Regions from separate parts of the Gelria sp. Kuro-4 genome, predicted to be linked through region 1. Evidence: riboswitches for the same ligand, from Rfam matches in the RefSeq annotation. Region 1 holds a riboswitch; the other holds the start of a gene.
The links. Region 1 has a riboswitch for thiamine pyrophosphate ahead of thiE (thiamine phosphate synthase). Riboswitches for the same ligand answer to the same signal wherever they lie in the genome.
Positions count from the first base shown of each region.

Region 2: linked by a shared signal. The riboswitch ahead of thiD (bifunctional hydroxymethylpyrimidine kinase/phosphomethylpyrimidine kinase) and the one ahead of thiE (thiamine phosphate synthase) in region 1 are both predicted to bind thiamine pyrophosphate.

Region 1 covers NZ_AP024619.1:2,745,634-2,749,838, forward strand. Annotated here, with positions in the region: gene K5554_RS13720 (IS1182 family transposase) at 1-610, shown strand, start outside; gene K5554_RS14775 (HEPN domain-containing protein) at 753-1,031, shown strand; gene K5554_RS13730 (nucleotidyltransferase domain-containing protein) at 998-1,369, shown strand; gene K5554_RS13735 (flavin reductase family protein) at 1,414-1,944, shown strand; TPP riboswitch at 2,167-2,266, shown strand; gene thiE (thiamine phosphate synthase) at 2,353-2,991, shown strand; gene K5554_RS13745 (hypothetical protein) at 3,011-3,244, shown strand; gene K5554_RS13750 (Cof-type HAD-IIB family hydrolase) at 3,241-4,050, shown strand; gene K5554_RS13755 (nucleotidyltransferase family protein) at 4,164-4,205, shown strand, end outside.
Region 2 covers NZ_AP024619.1:964,144-968,348, reverse strand. Annotated here, with positions in the region: gene thiW (energy coupling factor transporter S component ThiW) at 1-91, opposite strand, end outside; gene thiM (hydroxyethylthiazole kinase) at 159-983, opposite strand; gene thiD (bifunctional hydroxymethylpyrimidine kinase/phosphomethylpyrimidine kinase) at 1,018-1,812, opposite strand; TPP riboswitch at 1,886-1,990, opposite strand; gene K5554_RS04870 (ABC transporter permease) at 2,484-3,365, shown strand; gene K5554_RS04865 (ABC transporter ATP-binding protein) at 3,347-4,084, shown strand; gene K5554_RS04860 (NrtA/SsuA/CpmA family ABC transporter substrate-binding protein) at 4,088-4,205, shown strand, end outside.

The DNA of each region.
Region 1 (4,205 bases):
CACCGCTGTGGAGGTTACTCCAGGCAACGAAGCGGAACTTGAACCCGCCAAGGAAATGATAGCGGCCTTGGAAGAAAGGGAGTTGAAGGCATCCCGACTGGCTGCTGACAAGGGTTACGATGATTCCACTTTTCGAACGGAGTTGGTTGAAAGCAATATCAAACCCTACATTCCTAATCGCACAAAGAAAGACAGGCTTGAGGAACAAGGCTTTAAGTACAACCCAAAATCAAAGGTTCTCCGTTGCAAAGCGGGCAAGAAGGCCATTGGCAGTACCCCTCACAAGAACGGTGGGCTGACCTATTACTTCTCGGAAAAGGACTGTGCCGCCTGTCCGTATCGTAACTCCTGCCTGAGTAAAACCGAAACCCGGAAAAGAGCCTACGTAAAACCGGAAGTCCTCGCTAACCGACCGCGAGGCATCAAAATTGCAATGCGCATCAGAAGAACAATCGAGAGAATATTCGGCGAGGCCAAAACCTGGCACGGCATGGCACGAGCCCGCTATCGGGGTCGTTTCCGCGTAGCTATCCAGGTCTTTCTGACTTTTATCTGCCTGAACGTCAAAAAGATGGCGCAAAGAATCGCGGCTCAGCTGGCTACGGCCTGAATGTAGTGACAAAACATTCAAAGCCAGGAATATCAAGGGAAATCGGGAGTGACTTAAGCACCTAGATACACGCCAACTACCATTATGTGGCAAACCTCAGGCTTGAGAAGTGTCAAGGAGTACCGGGTTTTTCAGGGATCTCGTGGAAAAGGCGCTTAAGGCTCTTGTCGTAGAACGTACAGGTGACACGCCACCGAAAACGCATAACCTTCTTGCGCTGGCTAAACTCGCGCAGCCAGCGCTAACCCCGGAACATGTGGAGTTCCTTGCCGTCCTAAACATGGCCGGAGTTGGTACCCGCTACCCTGATCTTCTTGACGAAGCAATTAAACGCTACCCTAAAGAGTTGGCTCGGGATTACCTAGTCAAGGCAAGGGAAGTGATACAATGCCTCAAGGACCAAACATCGTCACTCCGATAGTACAAGCCTTCTTGTCCGCGCTGGCTGCGCAAGGCATCCAAGTGGAGCGGGCTATGCTTTTCGGTTCCTGGGCCCGCGGTGAAGCCAAAGAAGGGAGCGATATCGACCTGTTGGTGGTTTCCCCGGATTTTTCCGGCATGCCTGCTTGGCGTCGCTGGGAAGTACTAGGAAAGGCAGCAGCCCAGGTGATGGAACCGGTGGAAGCCTTGGCTTACTCACCGGAGGAACTCGATCTCTGCCTCGAGCGCGAAGGAAATTTTGTGCGCCATGTGCTCACGCGTGAGCAAACTATCGATTACGTCGGCAAATCCTCAGAAGAGGAAGCGAGAGCCGACTGACTGTATGGGCATGATTTAAAGCATCAAACTGGAAGGAGATTGCAATGAAGAAGCAGCTCACTCCTCAGACTCTGCTCTATCCCGTACCCGTGGTCTTGGTCTCGTGCGGCGGGCTCGCGGGTCCCAAAAACATCGTCACCCTGGCCTGGGCCGGGGTGGTAAACTCAACGCCGCCCATGGTGGGAATCGGCGTAAGGCCGTCGCGCTACTCGCACGAGCTCATCAGCCAAACCGGTGAGTTTGTTGTCAACATTCCTCGGGCCGACCAGCTGAAGGCGGTGGAGGTGTGCGGGAGCACCTCAGGGCGCACCAGCGACAAGTTCGCCGCCACCGGTCTCACCGCCGTGCCGGCGCAAAAGGTCAAGGCGCCGCTTATCGCCGAGTGCCCGGTGAATCTGGAGTGCCGCGTGCAGCAGGTGGTGAAACTCCCAAGCCACGACCTCTTTCTCGCGGAAATTGTGGCCGTGCACGCCGATGAGACCGTCCTCGACGCCCGCGGCCGCATCGACCCGGCCAAGGCGCGGCCGCTGGCCTACTGCAACGGCCAGTACTGGCAGTGTGCTCCGTTGAAGTAGCCGTCCGTCGGCACGGTCTTAGGACCGGCGAACCACCGTTGGAGTAAGGAAGTACCCTCCTACATGCGAGCTCCGGAAACTGTGCCGTCGGCTAACGGCAGGGTTTAGAATGCAAGTACTCAGATTGTCTGTGCCCAGCTTCGAAGAGCCTCTCTTCGGGTACAGCGGGCAGGAATCCGGCTGCGCGTGACGAACACTTAGGTGAGCCAACCGAATACCGTGTTGTTCCGCTGGGGGAGCTCCAAGAGCTGAGAGGCCGGAAGGCCAACCCTTACACCTGATCTGGGTAATGCCAGCGTAGGGAAGGCGGGGAAAGTTGGGCCGCAGGCATTCCCCTGCGGCCTTTGTCGCGTGCGGCCACCCGGCCGGCAGAAGCCGTCCCGGCGGACACTCAAGGGAGGGGAAGGTATGCAGGTTAACTATGAACTCTATGCCATTACCGACCGGCGCCTGGCGGGCGGGCGCAGCTCGGCGGAGGTGATGGAAAAAGCCATCCGCGGCGGCGTCACTCTGGTACAGCTCCGGGAAAAAGAGGCCGGCGGGCGGGAGATGGTGGCGGAGGCACAGACGCTCCTTGCCGTGACGCGCCGCTACGGCGTCCCGCTCATCGTCAACGACCGGCTGGATGTGGCGCTGGCCGTGGACGCCGAGGGCGTACACCTGGGCCAGGAGGACATTCCCTGCCGCCTGGCGCGGCAGATACTGGGGCCGGAAAAGATCATCGGCGTCTCCGCCTCCAGCGTGGAGGAAGCGCTGCAGGCCGAAGCGGACGGGGCCGATTACCTGGGCGTGGGCGCTGTGTTTCCCACCGGGACCAAGGCCGATGCCGGGGAAGCCATCGGGCTCGAGCCGCTCAAGGCCATCAAGGCGGCGGTGAAGATCCCTGTGGTGGCCATCGGCGGGATCAACGCGGCCAATGCCGCGGCGGTGGCCGCCACCGGCGTTGACGGCCTGGCGGTGGTTTCCGCCGTCGTCGCCGCGCCGGACCCGCAGGACGCAGCCCGCAGGCTCGTCGCCGCTTTCCGAGCCCGGCCGGGGAAGTGCTGAAAGAGCGGAGGTGCACAGAATGATCGGCAGGGTAAACGACGCTTTCTTCCAGCGGGTTGTTCTCCCGGCGGCAGGCGCTCCCGGCCGCCGGGTGGCAGTGGGGGCACGCATCCCGGCGGCTGCCATTGGCCGGGCGGCGCCGGGTGAAGAAGGCTGTCTCCTGAGCACACCGGGCGGTGAAAAACCCTTCTCGATACCGCCGGAGGACAGGTTGTGGGGAGTCTTTTTCGCTCCCGGGGAGAATAACCGATGAGCCCCCTGCGCTACCGTCTGCTCGCCCTGGACCTGGATGGAACCCTGCTCACCGACGACAGCCGGCTGACCCTGGAAACCGAGGCGGCCGTAAAGGCGGCCCAGGCGGCCGGGCTCACCGTCACCCTGGCCACGGGGCGCCTCCTGGCCGATGCCCTCCCCTACGCCCGCCGCCTGGGCCTTACGGCGCCCCTCATCCTTCACCACGGCGCGCTCCTTATGACCCCCGCTGGGGTTGTTCTCGCTCACCAGATGATCGCCGGCGGGGCAGCGCAAAAACTGGTGCAGACCGCCCGGGAGCTTGAGCTCTCCTGTCAGGCCTATGCCGCCGGTGAACTGGTGGTGGAAAGGATCACCACCTGGACGCGCATCTACCTGGGCTACTCAGCGGTTGAGCCCGTGGTGGTGCCTGACCTGGCCGCCTACGTGGCCGGCGGCATAAGCCAGTTCGACTTCCTGGGCGAGCCGGAAGAGCTCGCGCCGGCGGCGGAGCGGGTACATGAGCGCCTGGCGGCGGCCGTGCGCACCACCTCCTCGCACCCGAACCTCCTCGAGGTGCTGGCCCCCGGAGTCTCCAAGGGCCGCGCGCTGGAACGCCTGGCGGAGCTCCTGGGCATCCCTCTCGCCGCCACCGTGGCCGTAGGCGACGGCCTGAACGACCTCGAGATGCTTCGGGGCGCCGGCCTGGGCGTGGCCATGGCCAACGCGCCCGCCGCCGTCCGCTCCCAGGCGCAGTACGTCACCGCCGGCAACAACGAAAACGGCGTCGCCCAGCTCATAAGCAAGCTCCTGGCCGGGGAGCTTTGAAAGCACCTGTGGTCACTCTTCCGCTACGCCCCCAGTTAATGGCAGGTACTGGTAATGGCCGCCAAGCTGTGTTAGAATGGTGCCAAGATGGAGCCGAGGAGAGGGTGGTGGGCATGGAGGTACAGTTTGATCCGGTACGCGCTCGGGAAACCTGG
Region 2 (4,205 bases), 1.1 Mb from region 1:
TGGCCACGCCCACGGAAAACCAGGCGACGCGCGCCGTGGCCGTCCCCAGCGCCACCAGGAGGGCCATTAAGGTAAGCTCACGGGTTTTCACGGAAGCACACCGTCCTTTCGCAAATTGTCCATTGTCCTCCACCGTCCCGCGCGCGGGCGAACCGCCCTCACACCAGGGTAAGGCGCGCCTGCTGCACCAGCTGCGCCGGCGTGAGGCGGTAGGCGGCATCAAAAAGGTGCGCCTGGAAGGTGCCGGGGCCGCTCGCCCGCTCTGCGGCCAGCTCGGCCGCCACGCCGTAGGCCATGAGCGCGCCGGCAGCAGCGACGAAGGCGTCCTCGGCGGCGGCAACCCACGCTCCGATCACCGCCGTGGCCATGCAGCCGCTACCGGTGATGGCCGTAAGCAGCGGGTGGCCGTTCTCCACCCGGGCCAGGCGGCGGCCGGAGGCAATGAAGTCCCACCTTCCCGTCACGGCGGCTACGGTCTGAAAGCGGTCCGCCACCGTCCTGGCGATTTCTGCCCGCCAAGCCGCATCCTCCGCCCGCGCCCCTTCCTCCAGCCGGCTGTCCACGCCGCGCGGCCGCACCGCCTCCCCGGCCAGGGCCCCCATTTCCGCTGCGTTGCCGCGAATGACGGCAAGCTTGAGCTCGGTGACGAGCTCGTGAGCGAGCTCCTGGCGAAACCGGGTGGCGCCCACACCCACCGGGTCCAGCACCACCGGGATACCCCTGCGGTTCGCCGCCCGCCCGGCGCGCAGCATGGCTTCCCAGCCGGCGCGCGACGGCGTTCCGGTGTTAAGAACCAGCGCCTGGGCCTGGGCCACCATCTCCTCTACCTCTTCTGGTGCATCCGCCATAACCGGGGCAGCGCCGAAGGCCAGGGTGATGTTCGCCGTGATGTTGGCCACCACGGTGTTGGTGATGTGGTGTACCAGCGGACGCTCCTGCCGGATCCTTTCCAGGATGGCTCCTACGTTTTCCTCAAGGGTCATAAGCATCCCCCTCTTCCCCGTTTCTTCTTCGTTCTCAATGTGCCTCGAGCCAGGCCAGGTGGTTGGTGGGGCCGTGGCCGTGCCCCAGGGGAACGGCGGCACGGATGGCGCAGGCGGTGAAGTCCTTGGCCCGGCGCACAGCGGCCGGAAGTTCCAGTCCCTGCGCCAACCCCACTGCCAAAGCGGCGGAGAAGGTGCAGCCGGTGCCGTGGGTGTTCTTGGTCGCGCAGCGTTCGCCCTGGAACTCGTGGAAAGCAGCGCCGTCATACAGGAGGTCGAGCGGCGGGCCTGCCAGGTGGCCGCCCTTGATCACCACAGCGCGTGCCCCCAGGGCTACAATGCGCCGGGCCGCTTCTTTCATCTCTGCCGCTTTCCGGATGCTCATCCCGGCCAGGACCTCGGCCTCGGGCAGATTGGGCGTCACCACCGCCGCCAGGGGCAAAAGTTCCGCCTTCAGCGCGGCCTCGGCCGTGCTTTCCAGGAGGCGCGCACCGCCCTTCGCGACCATCACCGGGTCCACCACCAACCGGCTGAGGCGGAAGGGCCGGATCCTCTCGGCCACCGCCCGAATGATCTCCGCCGAAAAGAGCATGCCGGTCTTGGCGGCATCGGCCCCGATGTCCGTGAGCACCGAGGTGATCTGGGCCGCCACCGCCGCCGGGCTCAAGGGGTAGATCCCCTGCACGCCCAGGGTGTTCTGCGCCGTCACCGCGGTGAGGGCGCTCATGCCGTAGGCGCCGAGCACGGTGAAGGTCTTGAGGTCCGCCTGGATGCCGGCCCCGCCGCCCGAGTCGGAGCCGGCGATGGTGAGTACACGGGGTAAAGTCATGCTGGTCCTCCTTACGTCAGGGCAAGGGCCGGGGGAAAATGGAAACCGCCTTCCCGTAAGGAAAGGCGGTAACTTTGCTGCTGCACCGCTTCCCTACGCTGGTATTACCCAGATCAGGTCACAGGGTCAAGGGACGGCTCCCTTATCTCAGCCCGTGCGGGCTCCCCTAGCAGTTGCCCTATGCTGTTGTCAGCCCCATTATAGTCCTTGCTGGTAGAAAAGTAAATGAGTTTTTACACCGTACAGGCTGACAGAAAGGAATTCCGTAGAACTGCAAGGCCGGCCAAGACGTCTTGAACCCTGCCCCGCCAAAGTCTGCCCCCGTCCCGAGCTCCGGCCCTCCCTCTCCACCGTCCGGGAAAATGGCAAGGTGATCGAGACAACCATGACGTTGGGATTTCCGGCCCGCGACGTGGAAATCAGCGAGCACAAACTGTAACCGGCGCGGCCTCCCCCCGACCTACCGCCGGATCGTGACTTTTTTTCGCAGGAGACATGAGAAAAACCCCTTGCCAAAGACAAACCCATGCTGCTAAACTTATGGTAAAGATAGTTACATGGCTGACAATCCTGACCCGGGTACGGTGCAGCCGCCCCGAGAAGGGAAGCCACCCATCCCGTTCCTGCGACCAGGGGTTGCACCCTGCCGCCAAGGGAAGGAGGAAAAAAGCATGGGACTCAGGAAGGCCCCTCTGGTTGCCGTGCCGGCGTCGCCGGCGGCCGGAGTGCGGCCTTTTTGGCGTTTAGGCCGGAGAATGCTGCTCCCGGCGGCGCTGGTGGCCGGCTGGTGGGCCGCCGCCCGCTTCGGCCCCTTCACCCCCTACCTCCTGCCTGCACCGCCCGCCGTAGCGCGGGCGCTGGGCGAGCTGATCGAGAGCGGTGAGCTCTGGGTGCACCTTACGGCCAGCCTGGGGCGGGTGCTGGCCGGGTTTGGCCTGGCGGTGGTCCTGGCCCTCCCGCTGGGGCTTGTGGTGGGGCTCTCACGCCGCGCGCGGGAGCTCCTCGCCCCTACCCTGGGCTTTTTGCAGCATGTGCCGCCCATAGCCTGGATACCGCTCTTCATCCTCTGGCTGGGGATCGGGGAAGCCTCGAAGAACGCGGTGATCGCCTACGCCGCCTTCTTTCCTCTTTTTCTCAACACCCTGCACGGCATTGCCGCGGCCGACCCGCGCCTCATTGAAGTGGGGCTCTTGTACCGCCTGCCGCCGCTCGCGCTCATCCGCGAGGTGTACCTGCCGGCCGCGGCCCCGGCCATCTTCACCGGCCTTAGGCTCGGCCTGGGCTACAGCTGGCGGGCGCTGGTGGCGGCGGAACTCATCGCTGCCCCGAGCGGTCTTGGGTACCTCATTGTAGAGGCCCGCGAGCTCTCGCAACCGGCGGTCATCCTGGGCGGCGTGGCCGTGATCGGGCTGGTGGGCCTCTCCCTGGAAGCGTTCCTTGACTGCGCCGAGCGCCGCCTGCGGCGCCGGCCGGCGCTCCCGGCCGGCCGCGGGGAACCCGCCCGGGCGCAGGCGGCGGCAAAAGGAGGGGCGCCATGCCGTACCTGGAGGTAAAGGGGATCGAAAAGGCCTTTTGCCTGGATGGGAAGGCGCTCACCGCCCTGGCGGGCGTTTCTCTGTCCGTGGAAGCAGGTGCAGCGGCGGCGGTAGTAGGCCCGAGCGGCTGCGGCAAAACCACCCTGCTGCGCCTCATCGCCGGGCTGGACGTCCCGAGCGCCGGCAGCGTGTTCCTCAAGGGGCAGCCGGTGGCGGGCCCCAGCCGGGCCTGCGGGCTGGTCTTTCAGGAGCCGCGCCTTTTCCCTTGGCTTACGGTGGCGGAGAATGCGGCCTTTGGCCTGCGCGGCGTGCCGGGGCGCGTGCGCACCGAGCGCGCTGCGGCGGCGCTGGACCTGGTGGGCCTTACCGCCTTCGCCGCCGCCTACCCGGACCAGCTCTCAGGCGGCATGGCGCAGCGGGCGGCGCTGGCCCGCGCCCTGGCCCCGGCGCCCGAGCTGCTGCTCCTGGATGAACCGTTTGCCGCCCTGGACGCCATCACCCGCAGCCGCCTGCAGGGCGAGCTGGTCCGGCTCTGGCAGACCACCGGCGCCACCCTCCTTCTCGTCACCCACGACATCGAAGAGGCGGTGTTCCTGGCAGGCCAGGTAGTGGTTCTAACCGCCCGCCCGGGGCGCGTGAAGGAGGTGGTGGCTATCGACCTGCCTTACCCGCGGGACCGCACCGCACCGGCCTTCGCCGCACTGCGGCGCCGGATTTTGGCTCTTTTGGAGGTATAATAGATGGCAAGAAAAATCATCGCCGGCCTGCTCTTCGTTCTCTTGACCTTAAGCCTGAGCGGCTGCGCCGGGGGAACGCCACAGAAAGGGGCCCTCCCCCGCGAAATCAACGCCACCTACG